4 regions of the Allobosea sp. 10L417 genome follow, and region 3 is predicted to be linked to each of the others. Evidence: predicted binding sites of a transcription regulator. Region 3 holds the regulator's gene; each other region holds the start of a gene.

Region 1 (4,299 bases), on a different contig from region 3:
GCCGAATTCGCGCGTGACCAGCGTCCAGGCGTGATGGATCGCCTGTTCCTTGAAATAGTCGCCGAAGGAGAAGTTCCCCAGCATCTCGAAGAAGGTGTGGTGGCGCGCGGTGTAGCCGACATTGTCGAGGTCGTTGTGCTTGCCGCCGGCGCGCACGCATTTCTGGGAGGTGGTGGCGCGCGAATAGGGACGCTTCTCCTGCCCGGTGAAGACGTTCTTGAACTGCACCATGCCCGAATTGGCGAACATCAGCGTTGGGTCGTTGCGCGGTACGAGCGGGCTCGACGGCACGACTTCATGGCCGTTGGACTTGAAGTAGTCGAGGAAGGTCGACCGGATATCGTTGACGCCGCTCATCGCTGTTTGCGCTTCTCAACTCGGGCAGGGGCCGGGCAGGTCCGGCAGGAAGGTCCGGTTCTAGTCAGGCGGCCCGCCCCTGTCCAGAAAGCTTGACGCAGCGCACACCCTGCAAGGCTTTATTCTCAAACGAAAAGGGCGGCCCGAAGGCCGCCCTTGCATCGTTCCGCGCCAGAGCAGTCCGGCTCAGGCCTCGCCCTCGTCGAGATCGTCGTCGGTCGGGTTCGCCTGGTCGAGGATGCGGTCGGCGACGAGGCCGGAGTTCTGCCGGATCGTGGCCTCGATCTTCGCGGCGAGATCGGGGTTGTTCTTGAGGAAGGTCTTGGCGTTCTCGCGGCCCTGGCCAAGACGCTGGCTGTCGAAGGAGAACCAGGCGCCCGACTTCTCGACCATGCCTGCCTTGACGCCGAGGTCGATCAGCTCGCCGACCTTCGAGATGCCCTCGCCGAACATGATGTCGAACTCGACCTGCTTGAAGGGCGGCGCGACCTTGTTCTTCACGACCTTGACGCGGACCTGGTTGCCGGTCGCCTCGTCCCGCTCCTTCAGCGTCGAGACGCGGCGGATGTCGAGGCGCACGGAGGCGTAGAACTTGAGCGCGTTGCCGCCGGTGGTGGTCTCAGGCGAGCCGTACATCACGCCGATCTTCATGCGGATCTGGTTGATGAAGATCACCATGCAATTCGAGCGCGAGATCGAGGCCGTGAGCTTGCGCAGCGCCTGGCTCATCAGGCGAGCCTGCAGGCCAGGTTGGACATCGCCCATCTCGCCTTCGATTTCGGCGCGGGGCGTGAGCGCTGCGACGGAATCGACCACGAGCACATCGATCGCCCCGGAGCGGACGAGGGTGTCGGTGATCTCGAGCGCCTGTTCGCCGGTGTCGGGCTGGGAGATCAGCAGGTCGTCGAGATTGACGCCGAGCTTGCGGGCATAGACCGGATCGAGCGCATGTTCGGCATCGACGAAGGCGCAGACGCCGCCCTTCTTCTGCGCCTCGGCGATGGTGTGCAGCGCCAGCGTCGTCTTGCCCGAGGATTCAGGCCCGTAGATCTCGATGACGCGGCCCTTGGGCAGGCCGCCGACACCCAGCGCGATGTCGAGGCCAAGCGAGCCCGTCGAGATCGTCTCGATCTCGATCGCCTGCGGGTTCTTGCCGAGCCGCATGATCGAACCCTTGCCGAAGGCGCGTTCGATCTGGGAGAGCGCTGCATCGAGCGCCTTGGCCTTGTCCATCGAGGAGCCTTCCACAAGTCTGAGGTTTGCCTGATTCACAGTTCGGGCTCCTTATGGCAGGGCCAAGGGGACATCTCAATCAGTCTTGACAGCAGAATGATCACTCTTTGTTCCCGCCAGCAAGTTCTTTTTTTGTTCTGTATGTCAGCTTGTGTCAGGAGAGGCAATTTGAGCCTCCCGTCATGCCATTTTATCATGCGGTATTTCTTGTGGCCCTCATCGTATGCGATTGGTGCATGGCTGGCCGCTGCGTTTCCCATCCCGGCGCCTGCCGTTTCCTGTTATTGCGCGGGGAATCTCCATTTGTTTTCGAAAGTTGCCAACGTGTCCTCCGCCCCCGCCCAAACGGCCCCGAACTCGCCGCGACGCATCCTGCTGGCGAGCCTGATCGGCACGACGATCGAGTTCTTCGACTTCTATATCTATGCGACGGCCGCGGTGATCGTGTTCCCGAAGCTGTTCTTCCCGGGCGGCGATCCGACCACCGCCATGCTCCAGTCCTTCGCGACCTTCGCGATCGCCTTCTTCGCGCGGCCGATCGGCGCCGCCATCTTCGGCCATTTCGGCGATCGCATCGGCCGCAAGGCGACGCTCGTCGCCGCGCTGATTACGATGGGGCTCTCGACCGTGGCCATCGGCCTGCTGCCAACCTATGCCGCGGTCGGCGTGCTCGCGCCGCTGCTGCTGGCGCTCTGCCGGCTTGGGCAGGGGCTCGGCCTCGGGGGCGAGTGGGGCGGGGCGGTGCTGCTCGCGACTGAGAATGCCCCTCCCGGCAAATCGGCCTGGTACGGCATGTTCCCGCAACTCGGCGCGCCTGTGGGCTTCATCCTCGCGACCGGCAGCTTCCTCGCGCTCGACGCGCTGCTGACCGATGAGCAGTTCTTCAGCTTCGGCTGGCGCATCCCGTTCATCGCCAGCGCATTGCTCGTCTTCATGGGGCTCTATGTCCGCCTCCGGATCAGCGAAACTCCTGCTTTCCGCAAGGCGATGGAGAAGCACGAACGGGTGCGCGTGCCCTTCGTCAGCGTCTTCGCCGAGCACAAGCTCGCGCTGCTCTGCGGCACTTTCGCGGCGCTCGCGACCTTCGCGCTGTTCTACCTGATGACCGTGTTCTCGCTGAGCTGGGGCACGACGAAGCTCGGTTTTTCGCGCGATCAGTTCCTGCCGCTGCAGATGATCGGGGTCGTGTTCTTCGGCCTGACCATTCCGGTCTCGGCCGTGCTGGCCGATCGCTTCGGGCGCCGGCAGACCCTGTTGGCGACGACGCTGGGCATTGCCGTTTTCGGCTTCGTGCTGGCGCCACTCTTCGGCTCGGGCAGCACCCTCGGCGTGCTCGCCTTCTTCGTCGTCGGGCTGTCGCTGATGGGCTTCACCTACGGGCCGCTGGGCACGGCGCTGGCGGAGATGTTCCCGACCTCCGTTCGCTATACCGGCGCCTCACTCACCTTCAATCTCGGCGGGATCGTCGGCGCCTCGCTCGCTCCTTACGTCGCGACCTGGCTCGCGACCGAGAAGGGCCTGCCCTTCGTCGGCTATTATCTCAGCCTCTCGGCCGCGATCACGATCCTGGCACTGATCGGGGTGAGCGCGCTGGTTTCGCGGGAGGGCGGGGATGTCGGCGCGGCTGCGGCGCGCTGAGGGGGGGCTTTGCGTCATGGTCGGGCTTGTCCCGACCATCCACGTCTGCGCTGGGCAAGCGTCGTGTTCAAGACGTGGATGCTCTCCACAAGGGCGAGGATGACGACGTCCGGAACATCGTCGCGCTCGTCGATCCTGGGCTCAGGCCACCGGCCTGCTCCGGAGATGACGACACGGCTCCTTCAGCCCATCGCCGCCTTCACCGTCTCGACGAGCTGCTTCATCGTGAAGGGCTTGGGCAGGAAGTGAAAGTCCTCGCCCTCGGGCAGGTTCTTGCGGAAAGCCTCCTCGGCATAGCCGGAGACGAAGACGACCTTGGTGTTCGGGTTGCGCTTGCGCAACTCGCCCAGCAAGGTCGGGCCATCCATCTCGGGCATGACCACGTCGGAAACGACGAGGTCGATCTGGCCGTCGTTCTTGAGGAAGAGATCGAGCGCCTCGACGCCGGAGGCGGCTTCGTGGACGGTGTAGCCGCGCGAAACCAGCATGCGCGCGTTCAGCGCGCGCACCGCGTCCTCGTCCTCTACCAGCAGAATGATGCCGGCGCCGGTGTGGTCGGCGGCGAGCTTCTTGGGCGCTTCCTTGGCCGCGGCCTCGGCGGCGATTTCCTCCTGGCTCGGGACATGGCGCGGCAGGAAGATCTGGAAGGCCGTGCCCTTGCCGACGGTGGAATCGACGAAGACATAGCCGCCGGTCTGCTTGACGATGCCGTAGACCATCGAGAGGCCGAGGCCGGTGCCCTTGCCGACCTCCTTGGTGGTGAAGAAGGGCTCGAAGATCTTGTCGAGATGCTCCTGCGGGATGCCGGTTCCGCTGTCCTCGACTTCGAGCAGCACGTAGTCGTCGGCGGGCAGGGCGGCGTGGCTGAAGCTCACGCAGTCCTCGCGGGCAACGTTGCGGGTTCGCACCGTCAGCTTGCCGCCGTCCGGCATGGCGTCGCGGGCGTTGACGGCGAGGTTGACGATGACCTGCTCGAGCTGGCCAAGATCGGCCTTGACCGGCCAGAGGTCGCGGCCCTGCCGCACGTCGAGCGTCACCTTGTCGGCGACGACGCGCTTCAGCATCAGCGAC
Region 2 (4,299 bases), on a different contig from region 3:
GCCGGGCTGGCCGCGGGCCCGAGCGCGACAGCTGGCAGCGGGAGGCTCGCGAGGCTCGGGCTGCTCGGGCCGAGGATGGCCTTGATCGGCAGGTGGTCGGAGGCGATGCGCGCCAGCGGCGTATCGTGGACCGTGACGTCGGACAGCATCTCCGGCCGGTTGGCGATGATGCGGTCGAGCGCGAGCAGCGGCAGGCCCGAGGGAAAGCTGGGTACGGGCATCGGCAGCGCGCCGAAAGTGGGCCCGAGCTCCTTGAGCGACGAACGGTCGCCGAGGCGCCATTCATTGAGGTCCCCGAGCAGGAGCGTGGGGCGCTCGTCGCGGTTCCTCATCACGTCGAGGAGCATGCGAGCCTGCTGCGAGCGCGAACGGCGCAGCAGGCCGAGATGGGCGGCGACGATGCGCACCTCCCTGCCGCCCTCCAGATCGAGGTCGACGACCAGCGCGCCGCGTGGTTCGAGCCCGGGCAGGGAGACCTGATGGACGTCCCGCACCAGCCCCTGCCTGAACAGCACGACATTGCCGTGCCAGCCATGGGCGGCGGCGTTGGCGCTCTCGATGGGGACCGGGATGAGGCCCGTCTCCTCCTTCAGCCTCGCGAGGTCGAGCAGGCCGTGGCGGGCGCCGAAACGCTTGTCGGCCTCCTGCAGGGCGATGATGTCGGGGGCGATCTCGCGGATCACCTGCGCGATGCGGCCGGGATCGAAGCGACCGTCGACGCCGACGCATTTGTGGACGTTGTAGGAGGCGATGAGCGTGCCTGCCGGCCGCTCGCCCGGCCCATGCCTGGGCGCTTCATCGCGGTTCTTCCGCTGGCGGAGCGAGGCGATGATGCTGGCGCGCAGGCTCGGGCTCTTCTTCTGCATCGCTCTGCCGTTTGAGGCTTTGGCCCGCTCGAATCGAACAGGACGAAGCTTTGCATATCCATCGCGTCAGGGCGTTGACCGTTTCGGCTCAAAGATAGGGAGAGCCGAGCCAGATCAACCTGTCCATCAGACGCAAGACATAAGGGCGTGCGCGCAGGCCGGCAAGCGTGACAGGTGTCGCCTGCGCCATCACGGCCTCGACGCGCTCGGCAATTCCGCCGGCGAAATCATGGTCGAGCACTTCGATATCGATCTCGAAATTCAGCCTGAGCGAACGGGGGTCGAGGTTCGAGGAGCCGACATAGGCCCAGCAACCATCGACGACGAAGAGCTTGGAATGGTCGAACGGGCCGGTCGAGCGCCAGATTCGGCAGTAATTCTTGAGAATCTGGTCGAATTGCGCAGTCATCGCCCTGTCGACCAGCACCAGATTGTTGACGGAGGGGACGATGATGTCGATATCGACGCCGCGCCGCGCCGCCGTGACGAGCGCGCTGATCAATTCCTGATCCGGCAGGAAATAGGGCGACATGATCCTGACGGAGCGCCGCGCGACCGAAAGTGCGCCCATCAAGAGCTTGTGATTGGTCTCCAGATAGCTGTCCGGGCCGGACGGAACGGCCCGCACGAGCGCGGCGAGTTCGCTGGCGGCAGGCAAGGTGATGTCCCATGCCGGGCCTTCGAGCGCCTCGCCGGAGGCGAAGCGCCAGTCCTCCGCCGCGACCATGAAGAGATCGGCGACGATGGGCCCGGTCAGGCGGAAATGCGTGTCATGGGCATAGGCGTCTCCTGCGAACTCGCGGGTGAAGCCCTGGCGGATGTTCATGCCGCCCATGAAGGCGACGGTCCCGTCGACGACGATGATCTTCCTGTGCGTCCGCAGATTGGCGTAGGGCAGCCTGAGGCCCATGATGATGTTGCCGTTGAACACGTCGACCGCGACGCCGCCCTCGCGCAGATGGCCGGCGATGCTTGGCACCGAATAGCGGGCGCCGACCGCATCGATCAGCACGCGCACCGCGATCCCGCGCCGATGCGCGGCGATCAGCGCATCGGCGATGCGCAGGCCGATAGGGTCGCGGTCGAAGATGTAGCTCTCGAGGATGACGCTGCGCTCGGCCGCCCCGATGGCGGCAAGCATGGCGCTGTAGGCTTCGTCGCCGCTTCGCAGGGTTTCGATGCTGTTGCCGGTGGTCAGAGGATGGCGGGCGACGCGGTCGCCCAAAGTCTTGAGCGCCGCGAAGCGCTGCCCGAACCGCGCCCCGACCACCTTGTCGCTGGCGTGGAAGTGCGTTCCGGGTCGACCATGGCCGGGCCGTTGCGCCAGGATCGTGGCGCGTCGGATCCGGTTCACGCCCGCAATCGCATAGAGAAGGGGGCCGACGATCGGCGAAAGGATGATGACGCCGGTCCAGCCGATGGCGGCGCGCACTTCGTCCTTCGTCATCACCGCATGCGCGCCTGCGACGGCCGCCATCACGATGGAGATGGCGGCAAGGATATGCGGCCAATAGGCTTGGAGAATCCCCCACATGCCCGTGAAGCTAGCGCGTGGGCGGCCGGTTCGCCATGGCGGCGGTTTGGAGGGGGCGTCCCGATCGCCAGGAAGACGGTGCGCCCCATTCGCTGTCATCACGCGTCAGGGATGGGAGGGAGGGCGGCGAGACCGGACTCGCCTTCCGCCGGGGAGAGGCTTATAAAGGAACAAAGAGAGAACAGTTACCTTATTGCCATGCCCGTAACCACTACCTTGACCTTGGCCGATCTGCGCCGCAGCCTTGCCGAAGGGGCCCTACGCGCCGGGCCGGCTTCGCAGGCGCGGATCGGCCTGGGCGTGGCTTCGCTGGACGAGACCCTGAATGGCGGTCTCGCGCGGGCGGCACTGCACGAGGTCTACGCCGCCGAGATTGCCGATCTCGCCGCCGCGACCGGCTTCGCGCTCGGACTCGCTTTGAGGGCGGGGGCAGCGGAGGAAAAGGCTGCTGAACGGCCGATCCTTTGGGCACGGCAGGATTTCGTCGATGCCGAGGCGGGCCGGCTGCACGCGCCGGGGCTCAACGAACTCGGCCTCGACCCGGCGCGCCTCCTGCTGGTGCGGGCGCGCGACGGCGAAAGCGTGCTGCGGGCCGGTGCCGAGGCGGCGCGCTGCCCGGCGCTCGGCGCCGTGCTGATCGAGCCCTGGGGGGAGCCGCGCTCCTTCGACCTGACGGCGAGCCGCCGCCTCGTCTTGGCGGCCGAAGGCTCGGGCGTCCCGGTTCTGCTGCTGCGGGTGGCGGCGGCCGAGGCGCCGAGCGCGGCGCGCACGCGCTGGCAGGTCCGGACGCTCGCCTCGCGGGCGCTGGAGGCCAATGCCCCGGGTGCCCCGGCCTTCGCCTTGAGATTGCTGCGCCAGCGCGGCGGCGCGGCGGAACGTGAGTGGCGTGTGGAGTGGGACCGTGATCGACGATCTTTCGCGGAACGCAGCCTTTTCGACCGATCCGACAGACTGGCTTCCCGGACAGACCATGCCGCGCCGCTATCTCGCCCTCTGGTTCCCCTTCCTGGCGACGGACAGGTTGCGGCGGACGGGCGCGATTCCGGCCTTCGGCGCGCCGGCTGAGAAGCCGTATGTCCTGGTCGAGACGCAGCACAACGCGCTGCGCCTGGTCGATTGTGACCGGCGTGCTCTCGATCTCGGTCTGGCCCGCGGCCTGACGCTGGCTGATGCCCGCGCCCGTATCCCCGATCTCGTCGCGCTGGAGGCCGAGCCGCAGGCGGACCGCCAGTTTCTAGAAGCGCTCGCTGCCTTCTGCGACCGCTTCACGCCCCTGGCCGCGCTCGATGAGCCGCATGGTCTCATGCTCGACATCACCGGCTGCGCCCATCTCTTCGGTGGCGAGGAGGGGATGGTCGGCCTTGTGCGGCGGGTGATGGACCGGATGGGCTTGAGCCTGAAAGCCGCCATCGCCGGCACGCCCGATGCCGCCCGCGCCTGCGCCCGCTTCGCACGGGGAGGCATTATCCCGCCGGGGCAGGATGAAGCGGCGCTGCGACCGCTGCCGGTCGCGGCGCTGGAGGCCGAAGCGGAGACCGTGATCGCGCTCTCCCGCGCCGGCTTGAAGAGGCTGGCCGATCTCGCGGAGCGCCCCTCGGAAACCCTCTCCGCCCGCTTCGGCGAGGGGTTGGCGATGAAGCTCCGGCGCATCCTCGGCCACGAGGATAGGCGCATCGTGCCGCTGCGTCCGCCGCCCGATTGCGTGGTCGAGCGCCATTTCGCCGAGCCCTTCGCCGATACTGCGAGCCTCGAGGCCGAGGTCACCCGCCTGATCGGGGAAGCCGCGCGGGTGCTGGAGGCGCGCGGCGAAGGCGGGCGCGTCTTCGAGATCGCCTTCTTCCGCAGCGACGGCGCTGTCCGCCGTCTCGCCATCGAGACCGGCCGGCCCTCGCGCGATGC
Region 3 (4,299 bases):
CCGGGCGCTGAACGAAGCCGCTCGCGATCTCGGCATGGACGTGCTCGTCGAGGTGCATGACGACGCCGAGCTCGACCGGGCACTCAAGCTCGAAAGTCGGCTGCTCGGCATCAACAACCGCGACCTGCGCAGCTTCCACGTCGATCTCGCCGTGACCGAGCGGCTGGCGCCGCGCGTCCCGGCCGACCGCATCGTCATCGGCGAGAGCGGCATCTTTGCCCATGCCGACATCGCCCGTCTCAACAAGGCCGGCGTCAACAGCTTCCTCGTCGGCGAGAGCCTGATGCGGCAGGCGGACGTCACAGCGGCGACGCGGACCCTGCTGACCGGCCAGGCTCAAGAGAACGCGGCGTGAGCCGGCTCAGCCATCTCGACGCCCAAGGCCAGGCACATATGGTCGATGTCGGCGACAAGGCCGAGACGACCCGCATGGCAGTAGCCGAGGGCAGCGTCGTGATGGCGCCGGAGACGATTGCGATCGTGCGCGACGGCAATGCTAGGAAGGGCGATGTGCTCGGCACGGCGCGCCTCGCCGGCATCATGGCCGCTAAGCGCACGCATGAGTTGATCCCGCTCTGCCACCCGCTGCTGCTCAGCAAGATCGGGGTCGATCTGGAGATCGACGAGGCCCTGCCGGGCGTGCGCGTGCGCGCTGAGGTGAAGATGAAGGGCCAGACCGGCGTCGAGATGGAGGCGCTCACCGCCGTGTCCGTCGCCTGTCTCACCGTCTACGACATGGTCAAGGCAGTCGACAGGGCGATGCGGATCGAGAATATCCGGCTCCTGCACAAATCCGGCGGCCAGTCCGGCGACTACGAGGCGAAAGCCCGCTGATGGCGCTCACCCCGGTCCCCGTCGCGCGCAAGGCGCTGCTCAACAGCATTCCGGGACCGACCGGAGCGGAGACCCTCCCGCTCGCGCAATGCGCATGGCGGGTGCTCGCAGCCGATCTGAAGGCGCTCAGAACCCAGCCGCCCTTCGCCAACTCCGCCATGGATGGCTACGCCGTGCGTGCCGACGAGATGGCCGAAGATGCCACACTCGCCGTGATCGGGGAGTCCGCCGCCGGGCGGGCCTTTGACGGTACGGTCGGGCCGGGCGAAGCCGTACGGATCTTTACCGGCGCGCCGATGCCTGATGGTGCCGACACCATCCTGATCCAGGAGGACGCCGACGGCGTCGGCAGCCCCACGATCCGCGTGCGGGTGCCCCCCGCCAAAGGCAAGTTCCTGCGCCGGGCGGGGCTCGATTTCCGCGAAGGCGACGCCCTGCTGTCGGCCGGACGCGTGCTCGACAGCGCCGCACTCGGGCTCGCCGCCGCGATGGGCCATCCCTCGCTGCCGGTCCGGCGCAAGCCGCGCGTCGCGATCCTGGCGACCGGCGACGAGCTGGTGGCGCCGGGCGAGCCTGTGGGGCGCGACCAGATCGTCGCCTCGAACTCCTTCGCGCTCGCCGCGCTGGTCGAAAAGGCCGGTGGCACCGTGCTCGATCTCGGCATCGCCCGCGACGACCATGCCGATCTCGCCAACAAGATCGGCATGGCGCGGGCTGCCGATGCCGACGTGCTAATCACGCTGGGCGGCGCCTCGGTGGGCGCACACGACCTCGTGCAGGAGGCGCTGACCCGCGCCGGGATGTCTCTTGGCTTCTGGAAGATTGCCATGCGGCCGGGCAAGCCGATGATGACCGGTCGGCTCGGCCGGATGGTCGTGGTCGGGCTTCCCGGAAACCCGGTCTCCTCGATCGTCTGCGGCCATCTCTTCGTGCTGCCGCTGATCGAAGCCCTGCTCGGCATGGCCGGCGCCGATCGCGACCGCAGCGTCCCCGCCCGCCTCGGCAGCGACCTGCCGGGCAATGACGAGCGTGAGGATTATCTGCGCTCGGAGCTGGCGCTGACGCCCGATGGTTGGGTTGCAACGCCTTTCGATCGGCAGGATTCCTCCATGCTCGGCACATTGGCGCGGGCGCAGGCGCTGACGATCCGCCCGGCCCATGCTGCGCCCGCCAAGATAGGCGACCTCTGCCGTATCCTGCCGCTGCGGTAGACGGGCGCTCTCGCGCGACCGGGTTGCGGAACACAAGGCGAACAGTTATGGTGTTCGTGATTTGTTTCGAATCTACGCTTTTCCGGGGCCGGCGGGATCATGCTGACACGCAAGCAACACGAACTCCTGCGCTTCATCCAGGAACGCTTGCGTGAGAGCGGGGTGCCGCCCTCCTTCGACGAGATGAAGGACGCGCTCGATCTGCGCTCGAAATCCGGCATCCACCGGCTGATCATGGCGCTGGAGGAGCGCGGCTTCATCCGCCGCCTGCCCAACCGGGCGCGTGCGCTCGAAGTCATCAAGATGCCCGATGGACTCGGTACGCCGCAGCAGCGGCCGCGTTTCAGCCCTGCGGTCGTCCAGGGCGGGCTCGGCACGCAGCCCAATCTCGGCAAACCCCGCCCCACCGCCGATGAGGACAGCCGCTCTTCGATCGCGATCCCGGTCATGGGCCGCATCGCCGCCGGCACACCGATTTCGGCCATTCAGAACCGCAGCCACACCGTCTCGTTGCCGCCCGACATGCTCGGCTCCGGCGAGCATTACGCGCTCGAAGTACGTGGTGACTCGATGGTCGAAGCGGGCATCCTCGACGGCGACACCGTCATCATCCGCAAGCAGGACTCGGCCAATACCGGCGATATCGTCGTGGCACTGATCGACGACGAGGAGGCCACACTCAAGCGGCTGCGCAAACGCGGCTCCTCGATCGCGCTCGAAGCCGCCAATCCCGCCTATGAGACGCGTGTGCTCGGGCCGGACCGGGTCAAGATTCAGGGCCGCCTCGTCAATCTGATGCGGCGTTACTGAAGCCGTTCGACCTCGGCTTCGCCATCGGCGGAAGCTGGCGGAATGCTGATGCTCGTTGCAGCGGGCGCCGCCAGACGGGGTTCGCGTCGGCGGCTCCACGGCCGATCGGCCGCGCTGGGCTCTGAGATGCGGCTGCTCCATCCCGACGCCGTGCGGTAGAGCGAGGTCGCGCCGTCGCGTGACAGTCCCATTCGCTCGATCAGCCGGGCCTTGCAGGCGCCGCTCCAGGGAATGGCGGTGACGACGAGGTCGGCCCGCAGGCAATCTTCGATGATCGCCAGCCGGTCGCGCGTGTAGGAAATCATGCGCTTGTCGGCCGTTTGCGCAACACAACCCAGTTGATCGCAAGCGATGCCGGCGCGCAGCGTCGGATCGTCCGGCGAGCGGCTGTCGCCGTCGGCACTCAGCCATTGCTGCAGCACGAAGCGGCTGGGCTTGCCGGCGACCGCAAGGCGTCCATCGAGGCCCCGCACAGCAAGCCCCGAGCCGTCGCGTTCGATCAGGATTTCCGGCCGCTCCGGCTTTCCGGCGATGGCGACGCCGAGCACGATGGGGACCGCCGCCAGCCAGCGCCAGGCCGTGGTCCACAGCGTCAGCCAGAGCAACGCCAGCACGAAGCAGGTCAGCACGGCCGGGCTGAAGGCGGCGATCATCACGGTGGAATGGTCGATGCTTGCGACCCAATGCGCCACCTTGAGCACGACATCCGAAGCCAGCCCCATCAGCGCCCAGGCAGGCCAGTCCAGCCCGAAGGGATAGGCGAGCACGCCGAACACCGCCGCAGGCATCACGAACAGCGAGACGAAAGGCAGTGCCATGGCGTTGCCCAGCAGGCCGAAAGGGTTGAAGGTCTGGAAGTGATAGGCCCCGAAGGGCGCTGTTGCGGCCGTCGCCAGCAAGGTGGTGACGACGATGCCGAGCGCCGCTGCCCAGACCGGCCCGAGCGGCCATGGCAGGCTCGGGGGCGGCTCCGTGCGTTTTCGGCTCTCCCAGCGTTCGGCAAAGGCGATCAGGGCCGCAACCGCGCCGAATGACATCTGGAAGCTCGGTCCGAGCAGCGCCTCCGGCTCGCGTAGCAGCACGATCATGGCTGCAAGAGCGAGATTGCGCATGCTCAGTGCAGCACGATCGACAAGGATCGCGCCGAGCATCACCAGCGTCATGATCAGCGAGCGTTCGGTCGCGACGTCACTGCCTGAAAAGATACAGTAGGCGGTCGCGCCGAGCATCGCCGCGACGGCCGCGATCTTCTTGATCGGCCAGAGCAGCGCGGCAGTCGGGGAGAGCGCCAGTAGGGCGCGCACCAGCCAGAAAATCGTCCCGGCCGCGAGAACCATGTGCAGGCCTGAGATCGAGACGATGTGGTAGATTCCGGCGGCACGCAGGTCATTGTTCGTCGCCTCGGTGATCAGGCCGCGCTTCCCCGTGACAAGGGCGGCAGCGA
Region 4 (4,299 bases), on a different contig from region 3:
AAGACCTGGAGATTGGCGCGTGCTGCCGCCTGGCCCGTGAAATCTGCGAGCGAGAGCGGCCGCAGCGAGGTTTCGCTGTCGTCGTCGCGGCGTTCGGCCGTCAGCAACCCGGAGCGCTTGGGGTCGCTCACAGCGCCATCTCCAGTTCGAGCGCGTCGTGGATCGGAATGTCCTTGTATCCCGTCTTGATGATCGTCGGCACGACCGAGCGATAGGCGTCGATGGCTTCGAGATAAAGCCCCGAAAGGCGAAAGCCGCGGCGCTGGTAGAAGGTCATGCCGGGCATGTTGTCGTTGGTCAGCATCGCCTTGAGCTTCTTCGCGCCCGCCGCCCGTGCCGCCGCGATGACGGCGTCGAGCATCTGGATCGCCACGCCTTCGCCGGGACGGAGCGAATGGAGCGCGCAGAGATAGGCGGTGTCGCCTCTCGCCGTCCAGCTCGCCAATGCCGCCGTCCTGCCATCGGGCTCGAACAAGCCGAGCGCGTCGATCTCGGCGACGTCATAGACATGCAGGTCGATCATCATGCTGTGCGAGCCCCAACTCGCCAGCATGATGCGACACAGCTCGGTCTTGTCGGTGACGATGCGCAGTTCCAGCTCGTCGGGCGGTGCGCTCACTTCGCCAGTTCCTTCAGACCCAGCTTGATCAGCTGGGCCGTGCCGGCACCGTCGCCGGCCGCCTTGGCGGCAGCGGCCACGGCGACCACGGCCTGGGCCTGAGGATAGCCGAGATTGGCGAGTGCCGAGACGGCGTCCGCGATGGGCTGCGGCAGCTTCCTATCTTCGAGTGCGCCCGAAAGCTGGACGACCCCGGGGTCGATATGGCCGAAGGCCGGCGCCTTGTCCTTGAGCTCGGCGCAGAGGCGCTGGGCGAGTTTGGGGCCGACGCCGGGCGCGCGGGCGATCGCGGCCTTGTCGTTGGTGGCGATGGCGGTCGCGAGGCTGCCGGGATCGAGCGTCGAGAGGATGGCGAGCGCGACCTTGGCGCCGACGCCCTGCACCACCTGCATCAGCCGGAACCAATCGCGCTCGACGTCGGACATGAAGCCGTAGAGGCGGATCGCATCCTCGCGGACATGGGTCTCGATGGAGAGCGCCGCCGCCTCGCCCGGCTTGGGCAGGCGTTGGAGAGTGCGCGCCGAGCACTGCACGACATAGCCGACGCCCTGCACGTCGATGATGACGTGGTCCTCGCCATAGGAATCGATCAGGCCCTTGAGCTTGCCGATCATCGTGTCTTTCCCCCGGCCGCCACTCTCAACCCGCCGCGCGCATCTGCGCGACCAATGCCTTCATGCCGCGATGCTGGGCATGGCAGATCGCGACGGCGAGCGCGTCAGCCGCGTCGGCCGAGCGGGTCTCGGCCTTGGGCAACAGCACGCGGATCATCGCCTGCACCTGCTTCTTGTCGGCGTGGCCGACACCGACCACCGTCTTCTTGACGAGGTTGGCGGCGTATTCGGCGACGCTCAACCCCGCGAGCGAGGGCACGACCAGTGCGATGCCGCGGGCTTGGCCGAGCTTCAGCGCCGATTGCGGATCGCGGTTGATGAAGGTCTCTTCCACAGCTGCCTCATGCGGGCGATGCGCGGCGATGATCTTGTGCAGCCCCTCGTGCAGCTGCCGGAGGCGTTCGCCGAGCGGGAGGCTGCCGTCGCTCTCGACGCAGCCGCAGGCGACGAAGGAGAGCTTGCTGCCTTCCGAGACGACGACGCCCCAGCCGGTCTTCCGAAGGCCGGGGTCGATGCCAATGATGCGAATCGCGGGTGCCATGACGGGCTCAAGCTAACGGATGTTTCGGATTTGTCCCGCCCGGAACTTGAGCGGGGATGAATTCCGCTCATCGATCGCATCAAAAAGGAAAGTTGTTCTTGCCGGAGCGTGGCGGGCATGGTTCGCCGGGTCAGCCTTACTCATATGCGACGCCATGCCTTTCAGCCTCTCCGCCTTCATGCCCGGCCTGACCTATGACGGCATCGCCGTCCTGCTCGCAGCGACGCTCCTCGGCGGGTTGGTGCGCGGCTTCACCGGCTTCGGCTTCGCGATGGTGTTCATGCCGCTGGCCTCGATGGTGCTCGGGCCGGTGGCGGCGCTAGGGCTGATCTGGTTCATCGACCTGCCCTTCGCCCTGCCGATCGCGGCGAGAAGCGCCCGGCGGGCTGAATGGAGCGAGATCCTGCCGCTTCTGCTGACGGCGACCCTGGCCCTGCCGGCCGGCATCTGGCTCTTGATCTGGCTCGACCGCGAAACCATGCGCTGGCTGCTGGCCGCGCTGGTGCTGGCCGCCGTCGGGCTGATGGCCTCGGGCTGGCGCTATCACGGGCGCCCGACGATCCCGCTCTCGCTCGGGGTGGGCGCGCTGTCGGGCCTGTTCAATGGCATGGCCTCGATCGGCGGCATGCCGCTCGCGGTGTTCTGGCTTGGCGCCCAGCGCAACGACCGGCACAAGACGCGGGCCAATATGCAGGCCTTCTTCGGCGTTTCCACGCTGATCAGCGGCGCCGTGCTGTGGTGGAAGGGCATTCTCATCTTCGGCGCGCTACTGATGGCGGTGCCGCTCTTCGCGGTCTACGGCATCGGGCTGTGGGCCGGCACGCATGGCTTCCGCCTCGCCTCGGAGCAGAGCTTCCGGCGCGGCGCCTATCTGGTGATCTTCCTGAGCGCGCTGATCAGCCTGCCGCTCTGGGATGCGCTGATCGGGCGATGAAGGCCGTCATGCTCGGGCTTGGCCCGAGCATCTCGTGACGAGGAGGTGCGGGCGTTTTTCCGGCGCGTCATTCTCGGGTCAAGCCCGAGAATGACGCAGGCTGATATCAGGCGCTGAGCTTGGCCATGATGTCGTCGGCGATCTCGAAATTGGCGAAGACGTTCTGGACGTCGTCGTCATTGTCGAGCGCTTCCATCAACCGCATCATCGATGCCGCTTTTTCCTCGTCGAGCGGGGCGGTCGTGGTCGGCCGCCAGGCCGGCTTGGCCGAGGCGGGGGCGCCAAGCGAAGCTTCAAGCGCCTTGGAAACTTCGTTCAGCGCGTCGAAGGCGCAGGTGATGACATGGCCGCTCTCGTCCGAGGCGACATCGTCGGCGCCGGCTTCGATCGCAGCTTCCATGACCTTGTCGGCGTCGCCGGCCTCCGGTGGATAGCTGACCTCGCCGACGCGGTTGAACATGAAGGAGACCGAGTTGCTCTCACCGAGCGCGCCGCCGGCCTTGGTGAAGTAGGAGCGGACGGCGGAGGCGGTGCGGTTGCGATTGTCGGTCAGCGCCTCGACGATGACGGCGGCGCCGCCCGGGCCGTAGCCTTCGTAGCGAACTTCGTCGTAGTTATCGCCTTCGCCGCCGGCGGCCTTGTTGATGGCGCGCTGGATATTGTCTTTCGGCATGTTCTCGGCGCGGGCGGCGAGAACCGCCATGCGCAGCCGCGGGTTCATGTTGATATCGGGCATGCCCATCTTGGCGGCGACGGTGATTTCGCGGGCCAGCTTCGAGAACAGCTTGGAGCGCACCGCGTCCTGCTTGCCCTTGCGGTGCATGATGTTCTTGAACTGTGAATGGCCGGCCATGGGGACTCGCTGCCCTTTGAGATGATGGAACCATGGAAACACCGCCCGCGGCGCGCCGGGGCGATCGGAACGGCCTTATAGGCGCCGATTTCCGGGACAGGCAAGCGCCAGTGGGCTCTCGTTGGCGAGATCGACGGCGAAGCGGCCGTTAAGCCATTCTTTGCCATGGCCGAGCAACATGCCGGTGCGCCACGCCGTCATCTTTCAAGCTCGTGAACCAGTGACATCCAACTCCATCGCCGCGCAGGAACACCGCTTTCGCGCCTTCCGGATCTTCAACGAGGATATCGAGCTTCTCGCTTCGCTGTCGGGCTTCGCGCGCAACCGGCTGCCGCAACTGCTTGAGGAACTGCACGAGCAATTCGCGCCCTGGCCGGAAATTGCGCAGGCTCTGCGCCGGCCGGACGTCCACGAGCGGCGGCTGGCGCACTGGATCAGGCTCGCTTCCGGCGATCTTCGGGAGGGTTACATCGAGTCGGCGCGGAAGCTGGCGACTGCCTTTCACGACCATGGCGTGCCGATCTATGCGGTGGTGATCTGCCACGCGATCGTCTCGAACGCGATCATCGTCGAGCTCGGGCTCGACCGGCAGAGCATGATGGGGCTGTCGAGCTTCTGGCAGAGACGCGAGCTCGACCGGCGGATCGCGACGCGCACGGCGCTCTCCAAGGCGACCCAGCTCGACCTGGAGCTGCTGCTCGAGACCTATGCCGTCGTCCAGCAGGAGAACCGCGACCG

Evidence for each region. Region 3 encodes LexA, which represses DNA repair genes until DNA is damaged. Its sites were predicted from a motif close to TGTTCNNNNTGTGTTCNG; they were not measured.
Region 1: a site for LexA is predicted at 1,713-1,730, ahead of recA (recombinase RecA). Genes of this name have one in related genera too.
Region 2: a site for LexA is predicted at 2,567-2,584, ahead of AC1DE3_RS09140 (ImuA family protein). Genes of this name have one in related genera too.
Region 4: a site for LexA is predicted at 1,795-1,812, ahead of ruvC (crossover junction endodeoxyribonuclease RuvC). Genes of this name have one in related genera too.

What each region holds. Positions count from the first base shown of each region.
Region 1 covers NZ_JBFTJP010000001.1:285,952-290,250, reverse strand. The annotation lists gene alaS (alanine--tRNA ligase) at 1-357, opposite strand, end outside; gene recA (recombinase RecA) at 544-1,629, opposite strand; gene AC1DE3_RS01595 (MFS transporter) at 1,915-3,228, shown strand; gene cckA (cell cycle histidine kinase CckA) at 3,411-4,299, opposite strand, start outside.
Region 2 covers NZ_JBFTJP010000002.1:627,348-631,646, forward strand. The annotation lists partial or broken gene AC1DE3_RS09130 (endonuclease/exonuclease/phosphatase family protein) at 72-866, opposite strand; gene AC1DE3_RS09135 (phospholipase D-like domain-containing protein) at 955-2,400, opposite strand; gene AC1DE3_RS09140 (ImuA family protein) at 2,599-3,465, shown strand; gene AC1DE3_RS09145 (Y-family DNA polymerase) at 3,371-4,299, shown strand, end outside.
Region 3 covers NZ_JBFTJP010000007.1:47,255-51,553, forward strand. The annotation lists gene trpC (indole-3-glycerol phosphate synthase TrpC) at 1-355, shown strand, start outside; gene moaC (cyclic pyranopterin monophosphate synthase MoaC) at 352-834, shown strand; gene AC1DE3_RS17600 (molybdopterin molybdotransferase MoeA) at 834-2,045, shown strand; gene lexA (transcriptional repressor LexA) at 2,145-2,855, shown strand; gene AC1DE3_RS17610 (ComEC/Rec2 family competence protein) at 2,849-4,299, opposite strand, start outside.
Region 4 covers NZ_JBFTJP010000001.1:926,796-931,094, reverse strand. The annotation lists gene ruvB (Holliday junction branch migration DNA helicase RuvB) at 1-131, opposite strand, end outside; gene AC1DE3_RS04740 (GNAT family N-acetyltransferase) at 128-619, opposite strand; gene ruvA (Holliday junction branch migration protein RuvA) at 616-1,233, opposite strand; gene ruvC (crossover junction endodeoxyribonuclease RuvC) at 1,259-1,774, opposite strand; gene AC1DE3_RS04725 (sulfite exporter TauE/SafE family protein) at 1,929-2,708, shown strand; gene AC1DE3_RS04720 (YebC/PmpR family DNA-binding transcriptional regulator) at 2,815-3,561, opposite strand; gene AC1DE3_RS04715 (methyl-accepting chemotaxis protein) at 3,782-4,299, shown strand, end outside.